Regions from separate parts of the Bradyrhizobium sp. SZCCHNGR1005 genome, predicted to be linked through region 2. Evidence: predicted binding sites of a transcription regulator. Region 2 holds the regulator's gene; the other holds the start of a gene.
The links. The regulator LexA, encoded in region 2, represses DNA repair genes until DNA is damaged. The targets are predictions, from matches to a motif close to TGTTCNNNNTGTGTTCNG.

Region 1 (7,767 bases), on a different contig from region 2:
GAGCAAGCGCCTGATCGGAGAATCGCGCCTGCATGATGCGGGCAATTCCGGTCCGCCATTCGCCGCTGCGGCTGGCCTCCTCGCCCGTGAGGTCATAGAGACCCGCGCCGGCATGGGTGTCGATCACGCGGAACGCGGCCGGCTTCTCCTGCAGATAGATCAGGATGCGCGTGAGCACGATGTGCTTGATGACGTCGGCGAAGCCGCCGGCATGAAAGGCGTGACGGTAGTTCATCGCTGTGAGTTACGACGTCTTGCGACGAAAGTAACCCTGCATCATCACGGAAACAGCGCTCATCAGCGATGGCGCCGTTCCAGGGATTACGCCTTGAACGAGATCGCGGGCCTCAGCCGCCGCGGATTGGCGGCATCGTGACTTCGTCGCGGCGGCAGGCCTGGCGATCGATCTCATCGCAGGAGCGGAACTGCAGCTCCTTCGAGAGGCAGATCCTGACCTCGCTGAGCCGGGTGCGGTTGCAGGTCACGGCGACGGCGGAATTGGTGAGGTTGGGATTGGCCTTGACGAAGGCCTCCTCGACCGCGGCCGGCGTCACCGTCTTGGGCTCGGACAAGTCGAGGAATTCCGGCGGAATCTTGATCACCGCCCGAGCCTTGCGGATGGTCTCGAAATAGGCCTTGGCCGGCAGTCCGGAGCAGGTGCCGTGCTTGTCCCACTCGTTGTAGATCAGCCCCGGCGCCGGCATCAGGTCGAGCATCGAGACCATGATGTTGCGCGGCAGCCGCGGCGACGGCTGCTCGCAATACTCCGGATAGCCGTTCTCATATTGCGGCCAGAGCCCGTGGACCACGAAAGAGTAGGGACGGCCGCTGCACTGCTGGGACCGTCCGCCATTGCCGCGCTCCTCGACGTCCGCGCAGAACGAGGGCGACCAGGACAAGGACAGCACGTAAAAATCGAATGCGCCCGGTGCGTTCTGGCGGCGGTCTTGCGCCTGGGCTGGCGAGAGCTGGGCCGACCACAGGGTGATCCCGCTGAGCGCGAGAGCGGCGAGGATCTGAATTGTCCGCAGTCCGCGGCCGGAGTAGGTGGGCAGGCGATCAGACAACCGATCCAACATGACGAGCTCCCAGGAACATGGCGAGAACTCTACCAGGAGGCGAAAGAACAATTCAAGAACAAAATTGGAGCCGCGCGCCGGCGAAAGCCTGCGACGCGTCTCGTCCAGTCCCGTTCAGTCGGTGGGACTCTTAGGGCTTCGCCGCGCGGCAGGCGGGGTTGAAGGCCCAGTTGCGGTCGAGGCCGACCACGCAGAATTCGACACCCTCGCCGTAACCGGCAAAGCCGGCATCCTCGATCAGCGAGAAATTGACGGTGCGCGCCTTGCCGTCGCTGATCATCGCGGTGCCGGTGCAGTAGCGTCGCGGAATATTGTCGGACTGCCAGGGCCGGAAAGCGATTTCGTGGATGTTTGAAAAGCCCGTGATGGTCAACGAGGAATTCCAGAACGTGCTTTCCTTGTCCCGGAAGTCGCTGGCGACTCTGGACAGGGCCGATTCGCAGGGGGACAGGCGGCCATCATATTTCGGACCCGACAGCCAGAAGTTCAGCTCGAGCGGGTTGGCAGCTTGCGCTGGGGCAACAGCCGTGACAACGCCGAGCACCGCGCCGCAGACAGCGCCAATGGTCTTGAACGAGATGCTGAGGTCGCGCATAGGCCATCCGCAAAGCTGGAGAGAAGAATGGAACGTGCCGTGCCGGCCTGATGAGGTCAAGTGCAACGCGGCAACACTCCACGACAAGTCGGGGACTCCGCGCGCGGTGTTCTTTTCTTGCGCGGACAGCCCATTTAGGATGGGAGCTAACCGATGGAGATTGCAATGCTGATGACGAAGCCCAGTTTTTTCGACGTCGTTTCCAAGGCCGTCGGGCTGATGGCCGTGGGCGTCGCGCTGGCTGCAGGCCCGGCTCGGGCCGACTGGGTGCCGGCATTCAAGGGTAATGACACCGGCGGCATCATCGCCTATTCGCTCGCCCAGACCACCGATGCTAGGCAGTTGGCGGTCGACCACTGCGCGTCCTACGGCAAGGTGGTCAAGTTCCTGGCGGTGGACGCCCGGTATGGCGGCTATTTGTCGTTCTCGTGCCGTTGGGTGCCGTACGGCTCGGCGCAGCGTCCGTTGCGCACGCTGTACTGAGCCGGTCTGGAATCACCCGGGAAGCTGAGGCGAATATGATCCGCGGACAGGTCGGCGCGAAGCTGTTGGGATGCAGCGTGCTGCTCGCGGCATCCCTCAGCAACGCATTCGCCGCCGAGCTGCCGACCCGCAAGCCGGGGCTTTGGGAAATGAAGATGGTCAGGACGGGCTCGCAGATGCCCGACATGACCATGCAGCACTGCACCGACGAGACCACCGACAAGGACCTCAACAACATGGTCTCGCCGATGGCCAAGCAGATCTGCTCCAAGCAGGACGTGCAGAAGACGCCGACCGGCTATGTCGTCGATTCGGTATGCAGCATGCGCGGCGTGAACACCGCCTCACATGCCGAGATCACCGGCGACTTCAACTCGGCCTACACGGTGAAGACGACCTCACACAGCGAGGGCGTGAGCAATGTCGTGCGCGACACCAGCCTGGCCAAGGTCCTGCGCGACACCACGATGACGATCGAGGCGAAGTGGTTGGGGGCCTGCAAGCCGGGTCAGAAGCCCGGTGACATCGTGATGCCAGGCGGTGGCTTCAAGCTGAACGTCAAAGACATGGACAAGCTGAAGGCATTGATTCCCGGCGCCAAGCAGTAGGCGGGATTCGAGCGCAGGCACAGGGGCATCACTGAGGCCCCGGCGACACCCGAGCGTCGGATTCCTACGCTCTGCGAGCCTGTCGCTTGGCTACCGTGCTTTTGCAGCCTTCACACCGGAATGCGCACCGTCGCGCGCAGGCCGCCCGCCGGGCTCTCGCCCAGCATGATGTCGCCGCCATGGGAGCGGGCGATGTCGCGGGCGATCGCAAGCCCGAGACCGGTGCCGCCCTCGTCCTGATTGCGCGCATGATCGAGCCGCAGGAACGGCTTGAACACCTCCTCGCGCATCGCTTGCGGAATGCCCGGGCCGTCATCATCGACGGTGATCGTGAGGTAGCGGTGATCGCGATGGCCTGAGATCGCGATCGTGTCGGCATAGCGCGCCGCGTTGGACACGAGATTGCCGAGACAGCGCTTCAACGCCTGCGGTTTCACCGTGACGACCGGCAGGCCCCGGAATGCGACCGAGGCCGTGTGGCCGTTGCGCTCGGCATCGCTGCGCAACTCCTCCAGCGCGTTCGAGATGTCGGTCGGTTGCGCCACCTCGCCGCCGTCGCCGCGCGCGAAGGCGAGATAGTCTTCCAGCATGCCGGACATCTCGTCGATGTCCTTGCGCATCGCATCGATCTCGGGGCCGTCGCCGAGCAAGGCGAGCTCGAGCTTGAAGCGGGTGAGGATGGTGCGCAGGTCGTGGCTCACGCCGGCGAGCATCGCCGTGCGCTGGTCCATGGTGCGCTCGATCCGGGCCTTCATTTCCAGGAAGGCGTGCGCCGCCCGCCGCACCTCGCGCGCGCCGCGCGGCCGGAAGTTCGGGGCTTCGCGGCCCTTGCCGAAGCTCTCGGCCGCATCCGCCAGTCGCAGGATCGGCTTGATCTGGTTGCGCAGGAACAGCACCGAGACGATGAGCAGGATGGACGAGGTGCCGACCATCCAGAACAGGAAGATGTCGGTGTTGGAGGCATAGGCCGCGCTGCGCTGCGCGAACACGCGCATCACCGCGTCGTCGAGCGCAATGCGGATCTCGACCAGGTTGGAGCGGCCGACGGTGTCGATCCAATAGGGCCGGCTGATCTGCCGGCCGATCTGGCCCGACAGCGACTGATCGAGCAGGTTGAAGAACGGTTTCGGCCCTGGCGGCGGCATGTCGCCGGCGGGCAGGAAATCAACCACGAGATTGAGCCGCTGCTGGGCGATCCGCCGCAGCATCGTGCGGTCCTTGTCCTGCGGATAGCCTTTGTAGATGTCGATCAGCGCCGCGATGTCCTGCACGACGGCCGTCGAGAGTCGTCGCGTCACCGTGTTCCAGTGCCGCTCCATGAACACGCCGGCCACCACCGTCTGCAGGATCACCATCGGCACGATCATGATCAGGAGCGCACGTGCGTAGAGCCCGGTCGGCATCCAGCTCTTGAACGCATGGCCCATCCAGCCGTTCGCAGCCGACACGCGGCGCGAGGCAGTGCGGATGAAGGCTAAGCCGGTGTCGAGGGTGGTCATGTGAGTCGGACGGCGGCTTTCGCACCGACAACGGCGCCGCGAATCCGGGACACCTCTCCCCTGCGGGGAGAGGTCGGATTGCATAGCAATCCGGGTGAGGGGGAGCTCTCGATCGAAAGACCGTAACCCCTCACCCCAACCCTCTCCCTACGGGAGAGGGAGCGCAACGCGCTTGTGGCTCGGTATGATGCCATCATCGGAAATCGATCTCTCACGCACGTCACCCCGCCACCATCAGCCGATAGCCGATGCCGCGCACGGCCTGCAGGAACAGCGGATTGGCCGGATCGATTTCGATCTTGCGGCGGAGCCGGTTGATCTGCACATCGACCGCACGCTCGTTCACGGTGCCGTTGCCGGTGAGGGCACCGCGCGGCACGGTCTCGCCGCGGGCATTGGCGAGGATGCGCAGCATCTCGCGCTCGCGATCGGTGAGGTGGATCACCTCTTCGCCCTGCTTCAGCTCGCCCCGCGCCAGATGATAGCTGAAGGGACCGAAGGCGACCTGCTCGATCACCTCTTCCGCCGGCGGCGGCGCCGCCCGCTTCAGGATATTGCCGATGCGCAGCGCCAGCTCGCGCGGCTCGAACGGTTTGGCGACATAGTCATCCGCCCCGAGCTGCAGTCCCTCGATCCGGCTCTCCGGCTCGGAGCGCGCGGTCAGCATCACGATCGGGACCGAGGATTGGGTGCGGATGAAGCGGGCGAGGTCGAAGCCGCTCTCGCCGGGCATCATCACATCGAGGATCAAGAGATCGAAATGGAGGCCGGTGAGCTTGGCGCGGGCATCGCTCGCGCTCATCGCCGTGGTGACGCGGTAGCCTTCGGCGCGCAGGAAGCGCGACAACAGATCGCGGATGCGGCGGTCGTCATCGACGAGCAGCAGGTGCGGCGCGTCGTCGGCGGGTGTCTGCGGAGCGCGGGTGGTGATGGCGGCGAGCGGCACGATCACTCCTTTACGGTGACGACGGGCATCTTGAAGATCGCTTCCAGCACCTTGTCCGGGTCGTCGCGATCGATCATCGCGCGCAGGAACTGCTGGACCTTGTCCGCGCCTGCCGGCCCGATCTGCTCCAGCGCACGATCGATGCGCCGGGTCTGCAAGCCGGCAAGCTTGGTCACCAGCGCCTCGCCCTTGGGGGTGGCGAAAAGAAGGCGCTGCCTGCGGTCGTTGTTGCCGGTCTTCTGCACGATGTAGCCTTCGTCGAGCAGCTGCTTCAGCACCCGCCCGAGCGACTGCTTGGTGATGCGCAGCACGTCCAGGAGATCGGCGACCTTGAGCCCGGGATAGCGGGTGACGAAATGGATCACCCGGTGATGGGCACGGCCGAAGCCGAAAGCTTCCAACTCGTGATCGGCATCGCCGACGAAATCGCGATAGGCAAAGAACAACAGCTCGATGATGTCCCAGCGCAACGCCGGGTCGTCCCCAGCCGCCGCCTGGGGCTCGGAAGAGCGCGAATCGGAGCCTGGCACGGGCGTTGAGAAATTTATGTCAGCCATATTGACGTATCTTGGGTTCAATGTTACAAAACGGTCGGTTCCGACGAAATTTTAGGTCTTTTCGATCGGAGGTCAGGTTGTTCCATTGGCCCAAAGAAGCCGTCGCAGGCGGCAAAGGGCTTGGGCAGCGATCTACCGTGTTGTCGAGCGGCATTTCGGCAAACATACTGGACTTCCGCCCAGCGCAAAAGCATGTCCTCGTCGACTTGCTGGCACCGCAACCGGCCCTGGGGCCGGCGGTCGTGACGTCCGGATTGATCAAGCCAGCGGGGCCGAACAGATCGGTCGGTCCCCACAACTCGCGATGGCCAGGACAGCGGGGAAAGCAAAAATGAGTCTGACGTTCGAAATCGAGCCGGCAAGCAATCCAATTTCGGCGGAGGAGCGCGCGGCGAAGCTCGCCAATCCGGGCTTCGGCCGGGTGTTCACCGACCATATGGCCGTGGTCCGCTACACCGACGCGAAGGGCTGGCACGATGCACGGATCATCGTCCGCAGCCATTTCCCGCTCGATCCGGCCGGGGCCGTCCTGCATTACGCGCAGGAGATCTTCGAGGGCCTGAAAGCCTATAAGCGCGACGACGGCGGCGTGAACCTGTTCCGCCCCGATGCCAATGCCAAGCGCTTCTGGAATTCGGCCGAGCGGATGGCGATGGCGCCGCTGCCCGAGGACCTGTTTATCGAAGCCGTCGAGCAGGTGGTGCGGATCGACCGCGACTGGATTCCGGGCGGCGAGGGCAGCCTCTACCTGCGGCCCTTCATGATCGCGAACGAGGTGTTCCTCGGTGTGAAGCCGTCCGGCGAATATCTCTTCGCCGTCATCGCCTCGCCGGTCGGCTCCTATTTCAAGGGCGGACCTGCGCCGGTGTCGATCTGGGTGTCGGAGAATTATACGCGCGCCGCGATCGGCGGAACCGGCAGCGTCAAATGCGGCGGCAATTATGCGGCGAGCCTGCGCGCCCAGGCCGAAGCGATCGAGCACGGCTGCGACCAGGTGGTCTTCCTCGATGCGGTCGAGCGCCGCTATGTCGAGGAACTCGGCGGCATGAACGTCTTCTTCGTGTTCGACGACGGCTCGCTGTCGACCCCGCCGCTGGGCACGATCCTGCCGGGCATCACCCGCGATTCGATCATCACGCTGGCGAGAGATGCCGGCACGGTGGTGCGCGAGGAGCCCTACACGATCGACCAGTGGCGCGCCGACGCCAAGAGCGGCCGGCTGAAGGAAGCTTTCGCCTGCGGCACCGCCGCGGTGATCTCGCCGATCGGCAAGGTGCGCTCGGCGAGCGGCGACTTCCTGATCAGCGGCGGCGAGGCCGGTCCGGTCGCCATGGGCCTGCGCAAGAAGCTGGTCGACATCCAGTATGGCCGCAGCCCCGATCCGCACAACTGGATCCGCGAAGTGAAGTAAGCCGGGCGAACCGTGCCACAGGGACGGTAGGCCCCCCTCCCCGCAAGGGGGAGGGGGCGGGGGTAGCTCCACGAAGACTGCCCGCGGGGCCCCCACCCCGACCTCCCCCGCAAGTGGGGACGGAGCGCACCGCATGCGCGGCGATCGGGTGCTCTCGCCACATGTGAGCAGCTTGCAAGACTGAAGCACGTCAGCGGCGGTTGCCGCCTTGTGCGACGGCTGCTACCAAGCCGCCATGTCCGACAAACCCAAGAAACCCCAGAAGCTGAAGGCGCGGCTGCCGCGCGGGCTGGAGGATCGCGGTCCCGCCGCGATCGCGGCCACGCGCGAGATGGTCGAGAAGATCCGCGCCGTCTATGAGCGCTACGGTTTCGAGCCGGTGGAGACGCCGGCGTTCGAATACACCGACGCGCTCGGCAAATTCCTGCCCGACCAGGACCGTCCCAACGAGGGCGTGTTCTCGTTCCAGGACGATGACGAGCAGTGGATCTCGCTGCGCTACGATCTCACCGCGCCGCTCGCGCGCTACGTCGCCGAGAATTTCGATCACCTGCCGAAGCCGTATCGGTCTTATCGGGCCGGTTACGTA
Region 2 (7,767 bases):
TCCATCCAGGCGAGGCACTCCGGCTGGTCGTGAAAGCAAAGCCCGGCCCAGCCATGCTCCAGCGTCGTCTTGCGCGGGACGGGCCAAGTGTATTGCTTGGCGAACGGTCGCGCATAATAGGGATGATCGGGACTGTAGAAGGCAGTCGCAAATGCGAGCGCATCGTCGCCGCTGACCCTGGCGAACGGAATGCCGGTGAGCTCGTGCCACAGGCGCGTGACTTCGCCGGCGATCTGAGGATAGAGATTGCGCCCTTCCTCATAGCCGTGGCTGTTGCGATAAAGCGCATGCAGCGGCGCGGCGATGACGACCGCCGCGAGCGCGATGCCTACAACGAGGACCGTCGCATTCACCGTATGGAAGCGCTCGATCGGATAGCTGGTCCCGCACACGATCAGAACGGCGAACAGGAACACGCCCTGCAGTGCCCACATGGATGGCAGATCGGTGCCCACGGTCAGCGAGGTCGCGACCGGCAAGACGATCGTGCCGATCGCGATATAAAAAAGCAGCCGCAAGCCCGGGACCATGGCCACAAAATCGCTCGGCAGCCGCCGCAATCGCGGACCGGCAATCAAAACCCAGGTGAGCGCGGGAGGGCTCATCGTCGCCGCAAGGCCCGCCACGAAGGACGTTGAATCCTGGAGTGACGTCGGCAGATCAACTCCCCCGTGCGCCGCCATCGCATAGCCGAAGGGAGCAGCTCCCGTGGTCGCGAGCCAGTAGAGATGAGGCGCAAGGGCCAGGAGGCCTGCGGCTATCGAGATCCACGGCGAGGCGGAGGTGAAATAGGCGCGTCTCGACGGATGAGCGAGGGCAGCAAGAGCGAAGCTCGCCAAAAGGAATACCGAGTAATATTTGCCGAGCATCGCGACCGCGGCCGCCAGTCCGGCCGCGATGGCCCAGATCGCGGTCCTGGTTTCGAACGCGCGCAGAAAGCAATAAGTCGCAAGCGGCCATACCGCCAGCAGCACCGCGTTGGCGTTGAAGCGTTGGGCGTGAAACTGATAGGCGGGCGTGAGCATCAGCAACAGCAGCACCAGCAGGCGCTTGTGCCCGGTCACGAACTGCCTGGAGATCAGGTCGACGGCCCACAGCGCCAGCGCCGCGTTGGTCATCGCCATCAGTTGCAGCGACCAGTCGGTGGACGGGAAGACCTGTGTCCAGGCACCGGTGACCCAGCCCATCAGCGGCGGATGCTTGGGGTTGCCCCAGGCGAAGTGCCGCCCCAGGGTCCAGGTCTCGAGAAAATCGGGATGGAGACCCGAGCCCGCATACGCGATCCACAGGTAAGCCGTCCAAACGGCTGCGAAACTGACAAGCAATAGCGGGACGGACCACCCGGCTTCGACGCCATCAAGCCAGCGGATGAAGGGACGGCGCCATGGCGCGGGGTTGAGATCTGACCGTGCGGCCATCTCTGAGAAAGTGAAATCCACGAATATACAGGCCTTAATTAGACAAAGTCCGATCGGTCCCAAACCGACCCGCAAGCGAGAGGCGAGATCGACAACAAATAGACAACAGAAGCAACATGTCCGTTGCGGATCATTCGCGTCGATCTTGGCGCTGCGACATCACGCCACATCCGGTTTGGGCCCTGCGGCCGAGCTGACTCACACACTCTGGTCGCTCGGTATATACGAAAAGCGCCATCTTGGCGGCTATGAGAAGGCCGGCTTTGGTGAATTGCTCTTGTAATTCACCGAGCCTCGATCACGGGCTATCAGTCATCACGCTGTCTCCCTGCATTGAGCGAGTGCGAACGATGCCGCCAAACGTCCCACCCGAGCCCGCCGACGCAGCCGCACGCCGTTCGGCAAGGCCGACGATCGTCTATCCTGCCGGGTCGATGCCGCGGCCCGACATGGCCGTGCTGGAAGCCACGCGCAAGACACTGGTCAAGACCGGTGAGATCGTGGTGCCGCCGCGCGATGCGCGGACGTTTCGCGTCACGCGCGGGCGGTTCTTCCGCATCGTCAGCATCGACGGCCCGCAGGTCGGCGATCTCAATCTCTGGAACGCCGACGATCTCGCCGAGCGCTTCTTCAGCGGCAAGACCCGCGCGCTGCACGCCACGCATGTCAGCACCGGCGACCGGCTCTGGAGCAGCATGCCTTATCTGAGGCCGATGGCGACCATCAGCCATGACACGCTCGGCTGGTACGGCTGGGATGCGGATGGCGCCGGTGTGCACGACGTCATCGGCACACGCTGCGATCCCTACACCAACCTGCGGTTGAACGGCCGCGTTTACGACTTCTGCTGCCATTCCAACCTGGCGCGCGCGCTCGGCGCCGAATTGAAGTCCGAGCCCGATACGGTCGAGCACCACGTGCACGACGTGCTCAACGTCTTCATGTGCACCGGCTTCACCAAGGATACGCAGCAATATTTCATGAAGGCGAGCCCGGTCCGTCCCGGCGACTTCATCGAGTTCTTCGCCGAGATCGATCTGCTCGGCGCGCTGTCGGCCTGTCCCGGCGGCGATTGCAGCGCGACCCATTCGAGCGATGCCGCCGCGTGCTATCCGCTCAAGATCGAGATCTTCGAGCCGGATCGATCAACGCTTGCCAGCTGGACGTGGCCAGCGCCGAGCGGCTACCATCGCCGCCATGGCGCGCCCGCTTAGCATCGGCGACTGCACAGCCGCACTTCCAGGATCGAAGTCGATGAGCGCACCCCGTCAAATCATCACAGGCCGCGCGCGGCTTGCTACCGATGTCGTCGGTCACGGCCAACCGGTCGTCTTTCTGCATGCTGCGGTTTTCGACCGCATGATGTGGCGCGCGCAAGTGGATGCCATCAGTGCGACGCATATGGCGATCGCCTATGACCGTCGCGGCTTTGGCGGGACTGCCGCGGAGAAGGAAGGCCATTCTCAAGTGGCGGATTTGCTGGCGGTGATAGACACCGTCGCAAGCGGCACGCCTGCGATCCTTGTCGCCTGCTCACAAGGCGGACGAATCGCGCTCGACTTCGCGCTTCGTTATCCATCCCACGTCCGGGCGCTGGTGCTGGTCGCGCCATCGGTCAGCGGCGCGCCCGAACCGGTCTATCTACCCGCAATCGCGGATCTGATGACACAGCTTGCGGAAGCCGAGGCGGCCTGCGATTGGGATCGAGTCTGCGCGATCAAGGCCCACATGTGGCTGGACGGTCCACTCCAAGCCGAAGGCCGCGTTGCCGGTGAGCTGCGCCGGCTGTTCATCGACAAGAATGCCATTGCGCTGCGGTCGCCGCCGATCGGTGCGAACCTCGATGCGACGCCCGCCTTCCCGTGCCTCGGCGAAATCTCCTCGCCCTCGCTCGTGATCTGGGGCGACCTTGATTTCCCTCATATTCAAGAGCGAAGCCGCCTGATGGCAGCGACGATGCCGAACGGATCGGGACGCGAATTGACCGGCACGGCGCACCTGCCGAGCCTGGAGCGGCCAGCCGAGGTGACCGTCCTGCTCACGGAGTTTCTCGCGCGACTGTGAGTGAGCATCTGCAGACAACGTCTGACGATACCTGGAGGGCGAAGCAGCGGCGTATCTGGGCGGCCACCGATCGACTGTCCTGACGGCCCTGCCGCCGAAGCGCTTGGCCTTGCATCGAAGCTTCGATTAGAAGGCGGAATCGGTCGGCGCTGCGCCGGCCTGTTCGGAAGGAACTCTTCATGGCCCTGATGCCGGTCTCTGATGCCTTGGCCTTGGTGCTCGACGGCGCCGCGCCGCTGCCGGAGGAAAAGGTCGCGCTGGACCAGGCCTATCACCGGGTGCTGGCGCGGGACGTCGCGGCGCTGCGGACCCAGCCGCCGCAGCCGATGTCGGCGATGGACGGCTATGCGGTCCGCGCCGCGGATGCCGACCGCGCCCGCGCCACGCTCAAGGTCATCGGCGAGATCGCGGCCGGCCGGCCGTTCGATCGCACGCTCGGGCCCGGCGAGGCCGCGCGCATCTTCACCGGCGGCGTCGTTCCCGACGGCGCCGACGCCATCGTGATCCAGGAGGACACGATCGCGGATGGCGACCACGTCACCATCACCGAAGCGGCCAGGAAGGGCCGGCATATTCGCCCGGCCGGCGCGGATTTCCACGAAGGCGACGTGCTGCTCAAAGCCGGCCGACGCCTGAGCGATCGCGACCTGTCGCTCGCCGCCAGCATGAACTATCCCGAGCTCCCGGTGCACCGCCGCCCCAAGGTAGCGCTGCTTGCCACCGGCGACGAGCTGGTGATGCCGGGGTCGAATCCCGGTCCCGGCCAGATCGTCTATTCCAACGGCTACGCGCTGCGCGCCCTGGCGCGCGCCGAGGGTGCAGATCCCATCGACCTCGGCATCGCCGCCGACACGCTGGACTCGACGGTCGCAGGCATCCGCCGCGCGCGCGAGGCGAAAGCCGACATCCTGATCACGACCGGCGGCGCCTCGGTCGGCGATCATGATCTGGTCAAGCAGGCGCTGGACGCCGAGGGCGTGGACATGGCGTTCTGGAAGATCGCGATGCGCCCGGGCAAACCGATGATGCATGGACGGTTGGGCCAGATGCGCGTGATCGGCCTGCCCGGCAATCCCGTCTCCTCCTATGTCTGCAGCCTGTTGTTTCTGGTGCCGCTGATTCGGAAGCTCGTGGGCTTGGCTCAAATCCACCCTGCCCGCGAGACTGCGCTGCTCGGCCGCGACCTCGCCGCCAACGACGTCCGCGAGGACTATCTGCGCGCGCGGCTCGAGGTGCGCGCCGACGGCGCGCTGGTCGCAACGCCGGTGACGCATCAGGATTCCTCGCTGCTCGGCAACCTCGCGCTATCGCAGGCCCTGGTGATCCGCCCGGCTTTTGCGCCCGCGGCAAGTGCCGGCTCCGTCTGCGAGATTCTGAGGCTGCCAGACTAAACAGGGTGCAGCTGCCAAATATACCGCCAGGGATCTCGCAGCTATTTTGCGGGCATCGAGCAGGCATCTTGCGCACCACCTTCATTGCAAATTAATGATTGCAGAACACATATCGAACAGATAGTGTCCGTTCATGATTTGTTTCGAAGATGTTGCGGGCGCCGCGAACTGAGGACGTTTCGAACGAGAACGCTTCAAACGAGAACGTCTTGAACGAGAGCGTCTTGAACAAGAACGTCTCGGGCGAGAACGACACATCAACCTGGGGATCTGGTCGAGATGCTGACGCGCAAACAGTACGAACTTCTGCGGTTCATCAACGAACGTCTGAGGGAAGCTGGCGTGCCGCCCTCCTTCGATGAGATGAAGGACGCACTCGATCTGCGCTCGAAGTCGGGCATCCATCGTCTGATCACCGCGCTGGAAGAGCGCGGCTTCATCCGCCGCCTGCCCAATCGCGCGCGCGCCATCGAGGTGATCAAGCTGCCCGAACTGTCCCAGGCGGCGAACAACCGGCGTGGCTTCACGCCGTCTGTCATCGAAGGTAATCTCGGCAAGGTGCGCACCAGCACGCCGGCGATCGACGAGGGCGATCGTCCCGTCGCCGTCCCGGTGATGGGCCGCATCGCTGCGGGCACGCCGATCGAGGCGCTGCAGACGCGCAGCCACACCATCAGCGTCCCGGCCGACATGCTCGGCTCCGGCGAGCATTATGCGCTGGAAGTCCGCGGCGACTCGATGGTCGATGCCGGCATCCTCGATGGCGACATGGCGCTGATCCAGCGCAACGACTCCGCCGACACCGGCGACATCGTCGTCGCGCTGATCGACGATGAGGAAGCCACCTTGAAACGTTTCCGCCGGCGCGGCGCCTCGATCGCACTGGAGCCGGCCAACACCGCTTATGAAGTCCGCATCCTGCCGCCCAACCGCGTCAAGATCCAGGGCAAGCTGATCGGGCTGTACCGCAAGTACTGATCGTCACGCGCGCGAACTGGATCGCGCGCAATTTGATCTGACGCGTTGGAGGTCTCTTCCGACGGCGCTGATGATGATTGCACTTCGATCGCGATGCAACACGCTCAAACGCTTGTGATCGCGAAGCGCCGTACGGGGTGCAGATCAGCGCAGAATTGCCGTCAAGCACGCGCTAACATCGTTCCTGATGTCCACTCTGATAGAGGCCTGCGCCTGTCCGGGGGGAGCGTGGGTTGCTATCTCGAACGAGGAGCGATCCGATGTGTGACTATAGCCTGCATGCTGTTGCGTCCCGCCCGGCGAAAGTCGGGGAAACGCTGATCTCGACGACGTTCCGCGGAACCTCGACCCGCGGCTTCGCCTCCGAGAGCGAGCCGAATGTCGCCGTGTGTATGCTGCCCGGGACGGAATTGGCGTTTGCCGACGACGTTCGCTACGACAGCCGCTGGATCTGGACCCGCACGATCCGCGACCGCGTGGCCAAGTTCAACACGATCGAGAAGCATGTGCCCGATCGCCACCATGATGCGATCGAGTTCGCAGATGGTCGGCATGTGCTGGTGACCCAGCTCTGCGAGGGACAACGCGTCACCGTGCTGCAATTGCCCGCGACCAAGCAGCCGGCCGAGCGCAGGCCGCTGGGCACCGAGGCTTCGAGCAGCAGCGAAACGACGCCGGTGCGGCGGATCTCGATCACCTGAACTGAGAAGCGCAACGGATGCGAAGACAAATGGGAACATTCGGCCCTCGGCGGAAGTTATGGTTCGCCGGGGGGGAGAATGGCCCGTGGTCAACAAGATCAATTGGCAAAAGGCCGGGCGCATCACTGAGCCCGGTCGTTACATATTCACGTTCGGATGGCTGACCGTGACGGCCGACGATATCGCGGTCTGGCAGCAACATCCCGATGCGCTGTTCACCCTGGTGGAGCTTCCACCGCCATCGCGAAGCCCGTCGGATGGCGACGAGGACGACGACGCATCCGAATATCATCTCGGCACGTTCGAACTGCCGGATTGCTAATCCACCGCCCCCTGCTCCGCCTCCGGCGGCGTCGCGTCCTGGGATCTTGGCGCCGGCGAGCGCGGCGCCAGCGTTGCCTGGAAATCGCCCGCATCGGGAGCAGCCGGCCACCACGGCCGCTGCGTGCCGTTGGGCCGGACGGCCTCGACCGCAAAGCCGTCGCCGCGCCGCGTGAGGGCCAGTCCACCCTGATGCTGCAGCCGGTCGCGATCTACCACTAAGGCCGTGCAATCGGGCGGCGCTTGCCTGACTGTCACGACCAGTGCGGCCCGCGCGCAATCGTCCTCCAGGGCCTCGGCGCGCAGCGCGAGCGAGACGAAGCGGCCATCGGCAAGCGGCACCACGCAGCCGGCGTCATCGCAGGACACGCCGTCGCCGAGCGAGCTATCGGCCGGCGTTCGCGCATCGGCATCGGCGGCGAGCCATTCCTGAGCAAGGAAGGCGTCCTTACCCGTCCGGATGAGATGCAGCCGGCCCTCGCGGCCGCGCACCGCGACGTTGCGGCCATCGGCGGAGATCAGCATGTCCGGCTGCGGCGTCATCAGCGCCCAGAGAATCGAAGCCGCAAGCAGACCCGCGCCGCTCCAACGCAGCGGCGTGCGCAGCAGACCCATCAGGATGAGGCCAAGACTTGCGGCGATCACGGGACCGATGCCGAACGCATGGATGCGACCGACCGCGCCGGGCAGGTTTGCCACCCAGCGCGTCACCGCGATCATCCAGTCGATGCCCCATCCCATCAGCGACCAGAACGGACCGTCGAGCCCGAGCGGCGCCGCGAGCAGTCCCAGCAATCCGGCCGGCATGACCAGAGCGGAGACCACCGGCATCGCCGCGAGATTGGCGAGCACGCCGTAGGGTGTCACGCGATGAAAATGAAACGCGGCATAAGG

Region 1: the regulator LexA is predicted to act here: its motif matches at 1,123-1,140, upstream of QXZ85_RS15725 (ribonuclease T2).

Annotation. Positions count from the first base shown of each region.
Region 1 is NZ_JAUEZC010000003.1:687,496-695,262, reverse strand. Features, by position in the region: gene QXZ85_RS15730 (23S rRNA (adenine(2030)-N(6))-methyltransferase RlmJ) at 1-235, opposite strand, end outside; gene QXZ85_RS15725 (ribonuclease T2) at 348-1,079, opposite strand; gene QXZ85_RS15720 (hypothetical protein) at 1,210-1,674, opposite strand; gene QXZ85_RS15715 (hypothetical protein) at 1,840-2,157, shown strand; gene QXZ85_RS15710 (DUF3617 domain-containing protein) at 2,193-2,765, shown strand; gene QXZ85_RS15705 (ATP-binding protein) at 2,876-4,264, opposite strand; gene QXZ85_RS15700 (response regulator transcription factor) at 4,485-5,216, opposite strand; gene QXZ85_RS15695 (MarR family winged helix-turn-helix transcriptional regulator) at 5,213-5,767, opposite strand; gene QXZ85_RS15690 (branched-chain amino acid aminotransferase) at 6,099-7,178, shown strand; gene hisS (histidine--tRNA ligase) at 7,414-7,767, shown strand, end outside.
Region 2 is NZ_JAUEZC010000009.1:185,895-193,661, forward strand. Features, by position in the region: gene QXZ85_RS29375 (glycosyltransferase family 39 protein) at 1-1,418, opposite strand, end outside; gene QXZ85_RS29380 (urea carboxylase-associated family protein) at 1,769-2,632, shown strand; gene QXZ85_RS29385 (alpha/beta hydrolase) at 2,673-3,482, shown strand; gene glp (gephyrin-like molybdotransferase Glp) at 3,662-4,873, shown strand; gene lexA (transcriptional repressor LexA) at 5,153-5,851, shown strand; gene QXZ85_RS29400 (hypothetical protein) at 6,112-6,552, shown strand; gene QXZ85_RS29405 (hypothetical protein) at 6,638-6,874, shown strand; gene QXZ85_RS29410 (ComEC/Rec2 family competence protein) at 6,871-7,767, opposite strand, start outside.